Regions from separate parts of the Microbulbifer sp. ABM4_008 genome, predicted to be linked through region 2. Evidence: predicted binding sites of a transcription regulator. Region 2 holds the regulator's gene; the other holds the start of a gene.
The links. The regulator sigma-54, encoded in region 2, starts transcription at its own class of promoters, with help from an activator protein. The targets are predictions, from matches to a motif close to TGGCACANNNNTTGCNNT.

Region 1: a site for sigma-54 is predicted at 2,126-2,143, ahead of ACYX4J_RS20920 (RtcB family protein). Genes of this name have one in related genera too.

What each region holds. Positions count from the first base shown of each region.
Region 1 is NZ_CM149970.1:4,814,139-4,820,713, forward strand. Features, by position in the region: gene ACYX4J_RS20910 (slipin family protein) at 1-209, opposite strand, end outside; tRNA gene ACYX4J_RS20915 (tRNA-Ser) at 579-650, opposite strand; gene ACYX4J_RS20920 (RtcB family protein) at 840-2,069, opposite strand; gene rtcR (RNA repair transcriptional activator RtcR) at 2,289-3,887, shown strand; gene ACYX4J_RS20930 (C13 family peptidase) at 3,948-5,438, shown strand; gene ACYX4J_RS20935 (TSUP family transporter) at 5,527-6,309, shown strand; gene ACYX4J_RS20940 (glycosyltransferase family 2 protein) at 6,394-6,575, opposite strand, start outside.
Region 2 is NZ_CM149970.1:952,730-959,304, forward strand. Features, by position in the region: gene msrB (peptide-methionine (R)-S-oxide reductase MsrB) at 1-239, shown strand, start outside; gene yjgA (ribosome biogenesis factor YjgA) at 299-814, opposite strand; gene mgtE (magnesium transporter) at 861-2,228, opposite strand; gene ACYX4J_RS04155 (HPr family phosphocarrier protein) at 2,328-2,597, opposite strand; gene rapZ (RNase adapter RapZ) at 2,617-3,477, opposite strand; gene ptsN (PTS IIA-like nitrogen regulatory protein PtsN) at 3,583-4,044, opposite strand; gene hpf (ribosome hibernation-promoting factor, HPF/YfiA family) at 4,048-4,338, opposite strand; gene ACYX4J_RS04175 (RNA polymerase factor sigma-54) at 4,536-6,002, opposite strand; gene lptB (LPS export ABC transporter ATP-binding protein) at 6,197-6,575, opposite strand, start outside.

The DNA.
Region 1 (6,575 bases), 1.3 Mb from region 2:
CCATAGGTGTTTAACAAAAATTTGGCTTTGATTTCACCGAATACCACATCGGTAATATCATAAGTTTCTGCCCGTACATCACCGGACAATAGGGATATACGATGGCTGCCAGGTGGCAGCACCCCTTCAAAACGGTTGCGGCGAAATAGCAACACTCGCTCGCTATCCGCAACATCCACGTTCTTCCATATTTTGAACAGAGATATCATGGTTCTTATCTTTTATTCCATTTTCATACTGCGCTACCCCAATGGGCCGCAAGGGTGGGGCCCGTCCAGCGACAGGTGGTAAACCGTTTGTGCCGAGCGGGGCCCAGCGGCAGAGGAATTACGATTTTCCCCACATGGCTCCCCCTGAGCCTGCAGCCAAAATCCTTGGCCAGGAGACACAACCGTAAATCTTGCCGCTGGATCGCACAGGGCAGACCCACAATTAACGACACGGTTGCCAGAGTGCCTCCGCAGTAAATCGCTAAACCCTATTTACCGTATCGAGAGGCTATCGGACCCCAGGTAGATTTTTAATGGGGAGTCGAACCCCAGGCTCTCGCCTCTTTCCAGGTCGTTTGGATAACGATAGGACTTTGGCAGGAATCGAACCTGCTACAAATCGATAAGTTATCGACTGCTCTACCAAATGAGCTACAAAGTAGGCGTTTGAACTTCTATCCCGTAGGTACACCTGCCGCCATAGGCGGTGGTGCCGGGCCGGGATTCAGAACCGGCTCCGCTGACGGGCTAAAGGCCTCAAACTCGGTTGCGGCAACCCGGCGAATTCGCCCGGCGGCCTGCATACTTTAGCAATTGCCTTAGTTCGGCCGATCCCTGGCCTAAAACGCGTCAGCCTTTGACGCAAACCACTTGCTTGAGGGTGTAGACGATTTCCACCAGGTCTTTCTGTGCTGCCATAACCTTTTCTATAGGTTTGTAGGCCGATGGGGTTTCATCGATCACGCCCTCGTCTTTTCGACATTCCACATCGGCGGTGGCCGCGCGATGCTCTTCCAGGGAGACCAGCTTTTTGGCCTTGGTACGGGACATCACTCGTCCGGCCCCATGGCTACAGCTACAGAAGCTTTCTTCATTACCCAGCCCCCGCACAATAAAAGACTTGGCCCCCATACTACCGGGAATAATGCCCATTTCGCCGGCACGCGCTCTTACAGCGCCTTTCCGGGTCACCAATACATCTTTGCCGTAATGATGCTCGCGGGAAACGTAATTGTGGTGACAATTCACCGCTTCCATCCGTGCCTCAAAATCCATCCCCAGGGCCTGCTTCACCGCGCTAATAGTTCGCACCATCATTACTTCACGATTGATACGGGCAAACTCCTGCGCCCACTCCACCGCCTGCACATAGTCATCAAAGTGCTCTGTACCTTCCGGGAAATAGGCCAGGTCACTGTCCGGTAAGTGGATATGCCAGCGCTCCATATCCCGCTTGGCTTTCTCAATAAAGTAAGTGCCTATTCGATTTCCCACTCCCCGAGAGCCACTATGCAACATCAACCACACGCTACCCTGTTCATCCAGGCACATCTCGATAAAGTGATTGCCTGTACCAAGTGTTCCCAAGTGATTGATATTATTAGTATTCTTTAATACCGGATGCCTCTCTTTGAGCAGTTCAAACTGGGCGGCTAGAGGCGCCCAACCGGCAAGTGCATCGTCCGGTGGATTCTCCCAGGCCCCCTTGTCCCGCCCTCTCCCCCGGTGCCGGCCAGTACGGCCGTGGGGCACGGCGCGTTCGATGGCGCTGCGCACTCCAGCCAGGTTGTCCGGCAGTTGCGCCGCCGTCAGGCTGGTGCGAACCGCCATCATGCCGCAACCAATATCCACCCCTACGGCAGCGGGAATTACTGCCCCCAGAGTTGGGACCACACTTCCAATAGTGGCGCCTTTGCCCAGATGTACATCAGGCATCGCCGCGACCCATTTATGGATGAATGGCATCTGCGAGATATTTTTGAGCTGCGCTTTGGCTTCATCTTCAAAAGGCACACCCAGGGTCCAGGACTTAATCGGTACCCCACCTGCCTGCATTACTTCATATGGCATTGGTTTCATCTTCCACTCCTTTTGAAACCGCGCTTGGTATTCATGTATTTCATTTAGTTATTGATATAGCGAATTGGGTGCCAACTTTTGCAGACAACTGAAAAATACTTGTAACCTATTGTTTTTTAACGATTTATTTTTTATCTCAGGGTTTTTTACTAGATTTCTTGAGACAAGGGATTCATAAATATCTATCTTTTTTGATAGTTAAATCATATTTTAGATAGCATGAAGACAATCGCTATCAGTATTCTCGGTACTAGTAAGGACCGGCGCGGCAAAGGCGACAAGCGCTGGGATAAGTGGCGCCCAAACATTTCCATGTGCCAGCACGATGACTTATTGATCGATAGGCTGGAGCTCCTTTTCGACAACCACTCAAAAAACCTGGCTGACCAGGTCACAGAAGATATTGCGCGGGTGTCTCCAGAGACCGAAGTGGTCCACCACCGGGTGAACTTCAATGACCCTTGGGATTTCGAGAGCGTGTATAGCAATCTGCTGGATTTCGCCCGCGCCTATAGCTTCAAGCCGGATGACGAGCAGTACCTGGTGCATATCACCACCGGTACTCATGTAGCGCAGATCTGCTTGTACCTGTTAACAGAGGCGGGGTATTTCCCCGGACGTCTGCTGCAAACTTCCCCGGCGCGAAAGAACAGTAGCTTGCCGGGCGAATACCAAATCATCGATTTGGACCTGTCCAAATACGACCAGATTGCCTCGCGCTTCCAGAGGGAACACCAGGAGGGCACCACCTATCTGAAGGGGGGAATCGAGACCAACAATCTCGCTTTTAACCAGATGATCGAGCAGCTGGAGCAGGTATCGATTCGCTCCGACGCCCCCATACTAATTACCGGTCCCACAGGGGCAGGTAAATCCCAGCTGGCCCAGCGTGTCTTTGAACTACGCAAGCAGCGGGGCAAGCTGGAGGGTGGCCTGGTAGCCGTTAACTGCGCCACCCTGCGCGGCGAGAATGCCATGTCCGCCCTGTTCGGCCACCGTAAAGGCGCCTATACCGGTGCCACCACCCACCGGCCAGGCTTGCTAATGGAAGCAGATAAGGGCCTGCTGTTTCTCGATGAAATCGGTGAGTTGGGATTGGATGAGCAGGCCATGTTATTGCGTGCGATTGAGCACAAACGCTTTATGCCTTTCGGCTCTGATAAGGAGGTAAGCAGTCACTTCCAGCTGATCGCCGGTACCAACCGGGATCTCGTACAGCTCTGCCAAGAAGGTAAATTTCGCGCGGACCTGCTCGCCCGTATCGATCTGTGGACCTACCGACTGCCCTCTCTACGAGAGCGTATTGAAGACCTGGAACCCAATATAGATTTTGAGCTGGAGGCTTTCTCCAGGAAATCCGGGCATCTTGTCAGCTTTAATAGATCAGCACGGGAAAAGTACCTGAGTTTTGGGCGCTCCCGCGAGGCCAGCTGGTCTGCGAACTTTCGCGACCTTAACGCCAGTATCCTGCGTATGGGTACCCTCGCCGACGGTGGGCGTATCACGACTCAGGTAGTGGAAGAGGAAATCCATAGGTTGCGAATTAAATGGCAAAACCCACTAACAGATTCATCGCTACCCCTTGCCCGTATCGAAACACTGTTGGCGCTAGACCACATCGAGCAGATGGATTACTACGAGCAAATCAAACTAGCTGGGCTAATTCAGGTTTGTGCAGAGTCCAATTCGATGGCAGAGGCCGGACGCAAATTATTTCAAGTGAGCCGCACCTCAAAAAAATCCAACAACGACTCACACCGGGTACGCCAACTTTTAGATAAATACGGTCTTAAATTCGACCAGTTGAATAAAACATAGAGGCCCTCTGGCAGCTTTTTTTGTTAGTCTGATTCCAAAAGCCGGACACTGGATCATGGAATGAGATACACCTATTTAACGCCGTTTATTTTCTTACTCAGCGCCTGTGAGCCAACCCAGTTCGCAGGTGGTACCGCCTTGCCAGATGGCTCTGTTTACAAAGGCGAGATGCTTAACGGTCTGTTTCATGGGCAGGGTCAGCTCGAATGGCCCAATGGCAGCCTTTATCGTGGCGACTTTCGAAAAGGTCGCATGACAGGTGAAGGTGAGTTAACTGGAAGTGATGGCTGTAGCTATGAAGGGGAATTCCTCAACGGAGAGCCCCACGGCAAAGGTCGCTATAGCTGCGATGAAACTGAGTGGGCGGGAGAATTCCATAAAGGGGAGCTGCAAAGCGGTACTTTAAATTGGGATGAAGGTGGGAGTTATCATGGTGAGTTTTTAAACTTTGATCCCCACGGCGAAGGCAAACTCACTGCAGAAGATGGCAGCTTTTATCATGGCAGCTTTGAAAACGGTTTTTTAATACAAGGTAGCTACTCGGATAGCGATGGCTATCGCTATACCGGCAGCTTCGAGTACGGCTCCTATTCCGGCGAAGGTGAACTCACCCAGCCTGACGGCACGATTATCCGTGCCACTTTTCGCTATGGAGAAGCAGAAGGAGAAGGCGTACGAATAAGTACGAATGCTGAAGGAAACACTGTCGAGGAGTCTGCCTATTTCTCCGGGGGTACCTATTACCCCAGCGAAGACGCCTGGCGCGCACAGACGGATATTCCCGGTGCCCAGGCAGAAACCCGCCTCTATAGCGAAAGTGAGCGTTTACATAATGCTATAGAAGCCCTCCCCTCACAGAGACCTGGCGTACGCGATACTTACGCCCTACTGATAGGTGGTGATGGCACCTCTCCGGTATTCGCAAGGGAGCTGGACTGGGTGGCAGAGCGCCTCGACGAAGCCTTTAACATTGACCAACGTATGCTGCGCCTCAGTAACGGCGGTGGATATGGTTTCCCCCTGGCTACCCGCACCAGTATCCAGGAAAGCCTCAATGCTATTGATCAATTAATGGACCCCAAAGAAGATTTACTTCTCATACACCTGGTCAGCCATGGTGCTCGAAATGGAGATTTCAAAATTGCCGAGGGGGAGATTCCCCTAAATGACTTCTCACTGAAAGATGGGCAACGATTGCTGGACAATATTAACGCCCAGTACCAGTGGATCGTTGTTTCAGCCTGCTTTTCCGGTCAATGGGTAGAAGCCCTACATAGCCCCAATCGGGTCATCTTTACTTCGGCCGCTGCGGATCGCAGCTCCTTTGGATGTAGCGATGATTCCGAGCGCACCTGGTTTAGTTCCGCACTTTACGGTGAAGCCCTCAATCAGGGAGTGAATAATCCTGAGACATGGTTTGAAGCCGCCAAGTTAAAAGTAACCGAGATGGAACAGGAACAGGGGATTAAAAGAAGCCGCCACTCCCTGCCCCAATATTCAGTGGGAGAGAATTTCCTAATGTGGTGGCATGGAAAAAAATCGATTTATTAATTTTGGAATTCCGGTACAAACCGACTAAAAAATTATTTTTGGTACTAATCACTATCTACCATAATACCAAGCGAAAGGAGATACCTTCTTGGAGTTCGCTAGCCTCTCTGTAGAGTTATTGTTTATTTTGTTTTTCGTCGCCGTTATTGCGGGCCTACTTGATACACTAGCAGGTGGGGGCGGCCTGATAACTGTACCGGCCCTTATTCTTAGTGGCGTCCCACCACTAGCTGCCTTGGGCACCAATAAACTACAAGGCAGTATTGGTACTGCAACTGCTACCTACATGATGCTTAGAAATAACAGGATCAGTTGGGATGGGATTAAAAATCTAATGCTATTTGCCTTTATTGGCGCAGCCATGGGCACAATAGCAGTACAGTTCATCAATACTGATGTTTTGTCATTTATTATTCCTGCTATTCTTTTATTTATCGCTATTTATTTTATAGTTTCTCCATCCCTTACTCATAGTAGTACTAAACCCAAGGTCTCAAGAAAGAAATACCAATATGGCGTAATCCCATTTATTGGTTACTATGATGGTATGTTTGGCCCCGGAACTGGATCATTTTTTGCCTTATCAGGCGTTGCCTGTAGGGGACAGGATTTACTAACCTCCACGGCCAATGCAAAACCTCTCAATTTTTCCACTAATATCGCATCTTTAATCGTATTCTTATTTGCCGGTCAAATTTTATGGGCTGCTGGAATCTTAATGATGATTGGACAAGTTATAGGTGCCTGGCTGGGATCTCATTTTCTATTTAAAATTAATCCTGGTTATTTACGGGGAATGGTAGTTCTTATGTGTGGTGGAATGTTAATAAAATATATCCACTCTATGGGATGGATAGATTATATCTTCTGAAAGGTATGGAGGTGGCTGGAACTCAGAAAAATCAGATTAAATATTAAGACTTTGGATTGTTTTATGGAGTATCTAAAAAGATCTTTAATGAACTTCTTTTTTAAGCTCCATCAACTCCTTCTTGATCTCGGTGATTTGATTCGATAGCTTGCTCTCAAAATCTTCATTGATTATCGACATATACTGCTCAAACCGGCTCTGTTTTATTAGATATTCTAATCTCTCTAGTAATTCATCATTGGAAACTCTTCTCTTGGCTCTTTTCC
Region 2 (6,575 bases):
AGCAGAAGTTTGAATCGGGCACTGGTTGGCCCAGCTTTTGGGATGTTGCCTACCCACAAAATATTATCTTAAAGGACGATTACAGCTGGGGATTGAAGCGGACTGAGGTGTTATCAAAGTGCGGGGAACACTTGGGGCATGTTTTTAAAGATGGCCCGGAGCCCACTGGTTTACGCTACTGCCTAAATTCTCTCGCCCTGGACTTTGTGCCGGCTTCTGGGGATAAGAAATCGCAATAACTTCTGGTGTCTAGATTGCGGGCGCTGCCAGCCAGTTAACTCTGGAGCGCCCGGAGCCCTTATTCCGCTTCCTGGATAAAGAAGTCGCGAAGATAGCGGAATAATTTTCGTTGATTGGTTGGTGGCTTATTGTTTTTGATTTCTCGATGGGAGTCCCTAATCAGTTGGCGCAGCTGTTGATGGTCGACACCGGGATGCTGGTCAAAGAACTCACCCTGGGCACTATTGCCTTCTTCCAGTAGTCGTTTGCGCCAGTCTTCAGCCATTTTATCGAAACGCAGGTGCTGTTGGTCTCGCTCTTTAAAGCGGTTCAGCACAGTTTCTATCGCCTCTTGGTCGGCACTGCGCATCAACTTGCCGATGTACTGCATCTGGCGCCGGCGAGCTTCATTGGATTTGATCCGATGTAGCGTAGCAATAGCCTCCTGCAAGTCCTCATCTATGGGGACTTCAGCCAGTTGGGCCTTGGAGAGCTCGGTTAGTTGCTTGCCGAGATCCTGCAGCTCGTGCATTTCTTTTTTGACCTGAGTTTTACTTTTCGGCAGGTCGTCATCGTAATCGTCGTATTCGTACATCTTTGATTCGCTTTCGGTAAATAAGGGGGCTTGGTCCAGAGGTGATTTAGCTAAAGTACCAAGTGGCCAAGCCCAGAAAAGACATAAAGCCTACTACATCGGTGACTGTAGTAAGGGCTACCCCGCCGGCCAGTGCCGGGTCTATATTCATGGCACGCAATGCTACTGGTAATATCGCTCCAGCGAGTGCGGCGGTTAATAGGTTGATTATCATGGCGGCAAGGATAATTACCGCAATCCATATGTCGCCAAACCACATGGCGGTTATCAAGCCCATCACAAGCGCCCACAAAAGAGCATTGAGTGCCGCCGAACCCAGCTCACGGGAAAGTAGCCAGCTTAAATTACTGCGTCCTATCTGGCCTAAGGCCATACCGCGAATGACCACTGTCAGCGTTTGGCTACCGGCCACGCCCCCCATGCTGGCGACGATGGGCATTAGGACTGCTAGGGCTACCACCTTGTCCAGGGTATTTTGGAACAAACTGATCACCCAGGAGGCAAGCAGAGCTGTGAGCAGATTAATACCCAGCCAAACGGCCCGACGCCGAGCAGTGCGCCCAACTGGGGCAAAGGTGTCTTCCTCCTCATCGAGGCCGGCAAGGCTCATCAGGGAGTGATCTGCATCCTCTCGGATAACATCTACTACATCGTCAATGGTGATTCGCCCCAGCAGGCGGTTATCTTCATCGACTACTGGTGCGGTAATCCAATCATATTTCTCAAACAAGCGCGCGACTTCAGTGTCGGGCATATCTGCGGGTATCGGTTCCACATCGGTATTGACCACTTCGCGAACTGTCACCGATGGATCTGTGGTGAGAAGTTTGGATAGTGGCAAGAGACCGATATATTGGCCCCTCCGGTTAATCACAAAAAGGCTGTCGGTAGATTCCGGTAGTTGTTCATGGCGCCTAAGGTAGCGAAGTACCACATCGAGAGTCAGGTTGGGGCGGACAGAGATGGTGTCTGTATCCATTAAACCGCCGGCCGTGTTCTCATCATAGGCGAGAACACTTTCAACCCGGAGGCGGTCGGTTTCCGTCATCGATGAGAGCACTTCGGCAACAACTCGCTCCGGCAGCTGCTGAAGTATATCGGCGATGTCGTCGGCATCCAGGCCTTCCATCACCTCCACCATCTCCTCGGTATCCATAGTGGCGAGGATCTGGCTGCGTACATCGTCGGTGAGTTCCTGCAGGACCTCACCCTCTATTTCCCTATCCACCAAATTCCAAAGTACCTGGCGGATACGCGGTGGAGAGCTCTCCAGCAATTGCGCAACACTCTGGGGAGTCAGGGTCTTGAGCATGCGCCGGACTTCTTGTCCCGTACCGCTATCCAGCGCGGCATACAGCTCACCCAGCTGATTCTGTGCGCGGAATTTGATTTCGGCTTGGGGAGAGCTGGGCACAACAAGTCCTTACTGCTAGTGGTGGATTTGGGAGGCGATGTAAAAGCTTAGCGATTTAATGTTTAGAGTGAGCTTTTCGTGGCAATAGTATACTGGCCTCTATTCAGCTTCGCCGAATCGATCGGAGATCAGTGTGCTGATAGCTTCCAGGGCGGCACTTTCATCTGTCCCCTCTATTTCCAGTTCCAGCTCCGTGCCTTTGCCTGCAGCTAGTAACATTAGGGCCATCACACTTTTTCCATCTACGGCTTTACCCTGGCAATGCACTTTAATATTGGAGCAGAACTTGGAGGAAGTCTGCGCGAACTTGCTTGCAGCGCGGGCGTGCAAGCCGAGTTTATTGATGATGGTCAGTTGGTGTTTCTGCATTGCGCTGCTCGACAAAAATCTATTTTTGTTGCTCCCTGTGGCGTATCTGGACGTTATCAAACTCTTTGGAAAATTTCTTTACCAGCTGTTCAACCATATAAACTGATCGATGTCGGCCCCCAGTGCAGCCGATAGAGACACAGGTGTAGCTGCAATTACTTTTCTGGTAGGAGGGCAGCCAGTTTTCCAAAAAGTTGGTGATATCAGCCTCCATCTTTGCGGTCTCTGGGTGAGAGCGCAAGAATTCAGCAACCTCGATATCCTTACCGGTTTTTTCTCTCAGAGCTGGTTCCCAGTAGGGATTGGGTAGACAGCGCAAGTCAAAAATCAAGTCTGAATCCACAGGAACCCCATACTTGAACCCGAAGGACTGGAAGAGAATCGCCATGCTGTTTGATTGTTCTCCAACAACACGATTTTTAATCAGTTCACGCAGTTGGTGCAAACTCAGGGTGCTGGTATCAATAACCATATCTGCGATGGTTGAGATAGGGGTGAGCAGCTCTTTTTCCTGATTGAGAGCTTCTAGCAAATGGGTGCAATCATTGCTGAGAGGGTGCTTCCGTCTGGTCTCACTGAATCGCTGTACTAAAACCGGCTCGCGGGCATCGAGATAGATAACATCACATTGAACCCCTGCCTCGCGCAAGGACTCAATAACACTGGGAGCCTGTCTAATGTCTTGCCAGAGGTTGCGGGCATCGACACCCAGGGCCAGAGGTGTGTTTTCTTTTGGCGGTTGTGCCTTGACCCTCTTAACCAGCTCCGGGAGCAGGCTGGTGGGAAGGTTGTCGATACAATTGAAGCCGACATCTTCCAGTAATTGCAGTGCAGAACTTTTTCCGGAGCCGGAGCGTCCACTAATTATCACCAAGCGCATGGAGAGCCCTTTTCTTTGATCAAGTCTTTATTATTTCGCTTGTTGCACTACCTGAACAACGAGGCGAATGTCAGCTCTGAGACTCAGTTACTAACAAAACCTCCTCTAGGCGGCTGCAGTACTATCAATAGCGAGGGCATATAGCTCATCACTACTTTGTGCTTGCCTTAGCTTATCTCTAACCTGGCTGCTGGAAAACAGAGCGGCGATTTCGGCTAGCGTATCCAGATGTTCCTGCTCAGCATCTTCGGGGACCAGAAGAGTAAATAGCAAATCGACAGGCTGGCGGTCGACAGAGTCAAAATCAATGGCGGGCTGGGTGGTACAGAGAACCCCAATGGGGCTATCACAGCCGGGCAGCCTGCAATGGGGAATGGCAACACCATCGCCGATACCGGTGGAACCAAGGCGCTCACGGGCGATCAGTTGGTTAAAAACTGTATCGGAATCGTGTTGGGGATATTGTTCGGCAATGGCCTGGGCAATATTGAGCAGTAGCTTTTTTTTGCTGCTCCCCGCCAGATGGCAAAGGCTAAGGCGGGGAGAGAGTAATGCTTCCAGTGTCATAGTTCAGCGATGGTTCTGCAACTTCTCTTTGTGTTTTTTCAGTTGGCGGTCCAGCTTATCGGTGAGCGCATCAATTGCCGCGTACATATCTCTGTCTTCGGATCCAGCACAGAGGTCGTGACCGTTTATATGTACCGTCGCCTCAGCTTTTTGGATCAGTTTTTCGACGGATAAAATTACTTGCGCGTTGGTGATGTTGTCGTAATGTCTGGACAGCTTCTCCATTTTGCTTTCGCAGTAGCTGCGCATAGGTGAGGTAACGTCGACGTGGTGGCCACTAATATTGATCTGCATGGATTTCTCCTTGAAAGGTGCATCACAAGCCGGCGCTCACCCCCTATCGGGTCGCAACCCTACTAGGAAGTGGGCCAGAATGGAAGGATACACTCAAATTTTGGATTTTGGTTGCAGGTTGGGGGCGGAAGGCGCCAGTAGCGTATGACTGGAGGTGGGTTAGGGGTCAGATTAATTGGCTGTGTTTGGGTTGTGACTTAAATGAGCCTCTTTCTCTCACTTGAGGAGGGGATACCCATAGATTCGCGGTATTTCGCTACCGTTCGGCGCGCAACCTTGATGCCTTGCTTGTCCAGCTCCTGAGTGATCTTGTTATCTGATAGCGGCTTTCGAGGTACTTCTGTGTCAATCAGCTTGCGAATCAGGGCTCGAATGGCGGTGGATGACGCATCCTCACCGGAATCTGTACTGACGTGGCTTGAGAAGAAATATTTGAGTTCGAAAACTCCCCGCGGAGTCAGCATATATTTTTGGGTGGTCACTCGGGATATGGTGGATTCATGCATGCCAATGGTTTCAGCAATATCTGCCAGAACCATTGGTCGCATTGCCTCTGGGCCTTCCTCAAAAAAGCCTTGCTGCTTATCCACAATGGACGTGGCGACCTTTAGCAGAGTGTCGTGGCGGCTCTGCAGGCTCTTCAAGAACCAGCGGGCCTCCTGCAAGTGATCCCGCATGAAATTGTTTTCCCGGGAGTTATCCGCCCGTTTTACCAAGGAGGCGTAGTGGCCATTAATCCGGATCTTTGGAGTGATTTCTGGATTGAGTTCGACCAGCCAGCGGTGATCCTTGCGGGACACAATAATATCGGGAATGACATAAGCGGGCTGTTCCCTGCTGAACTCCTCACCTGGATTGGGGGTAAGTGTCTGGATAAGGCGGATTACTTCGCCGAGCTGGGCTTCGTTGAGACGTGTGCGTCGGGTGAGTTGCCTGAAATCCCTTTTTCCAAGTAATTCCAAGTGGCGCTCAATGATGGTCTGCGCTTCGTTTAGCCACAGAGTTTCCGCTGGTAGCTGCTTGAGCTGGAGTTGAAGGCACTCTTGGAGGCTTCTGGCCCCGCAGCCAGCGGGTTCGAATTGTTGTACAGCTTTAAGGACTGCAACTACCTCATCTTCTTCGAGCTGAAGGGAGTTGGCCACGTCATCAACGGTGGTATTGAGGAGACCGTTTGGGTCGATGGCGTCAATAAGGTGCTCGCCGATCCATTTATCGTGACTGGAAAGTGCTGTCAGGTTTAATTGCCAGCGCAAGTGGTCTTGAAGTGTGTCGGTGGAAGAGTTGCGCTCAAAATTGGGGTCGTCGCCCTCGGCGGGACCACTGTAGCTGCTGTAAATGTCGTCCCAGTGAGAATCAACGGGCAGCTCTGTTGGAATATCCTGGTTCCAGTCGGAATCACCAAGCTCTTTTTCCTCAGCGGCTGCGTGGTTTAAATCCTCCCCTACAGCGGCTGGAGGCTCTTGTTGTGCGTTGCTCTCGGTATTGGCTGTTGCTTGTTGAGCCAGATCTTCACCCTCAGCTTCCAGCATCGGGTTGCTGTCGAGGGCTGCCTGGACTTCTTGCTGTAAATCTAGTGTGGAGAGCTGCAGGAGGCGTATTGCCTGCTGCAACTGGGGGGTCATAGTTAGCTGTGCGCCGAGTTTGAGCTGGAGAGACTGCTTCATAATTTAAAGTTGCAGGCCAGTGCGACAAAGGGTTCGTCAAAATTAACCCGAGATGGCGCAGACTACCTTGGCCCTCAAACTATTACAAGCAATAAGCATGCCGACTATTGCCTGCCAGGAGGTCGATTTCTATCTGAAGTGTGATATGTTTTTCGAAATTTTACCTATTTAGTTACGCCTGTCATCATTTGCCATTAAATGGTGAACTCGTGTCCCAAATAGACTTCGCGCACTTGCTGGTTAGCGAGGACATCATCGGGCGTGCCTGAGGCAATAATATGTCCCTCGCTAACGATATAAGCGGTTTCACAGATATCCAAGGTTTCTCTCACGTTGTGGTCTGTGATCAAGACGCCAATATCCCTGTCCCGCAAGTGGCGAATAATGTGTTTGATATCGTTCACTGAAATAGGGTCTACACCAGCAAAAGGTTCATCGAGCAAGACAAAGCTTGGGTCTGTAGCCAGGGCTCGTGCAATCTCTACCCTGCGTCGCTCTCCGCCGGATAGAGCCATTCCTAGGCTGTTTTCAATGTGTGTAATGTTGAACTCTTCGAGCAACTCCTGGGCCTGT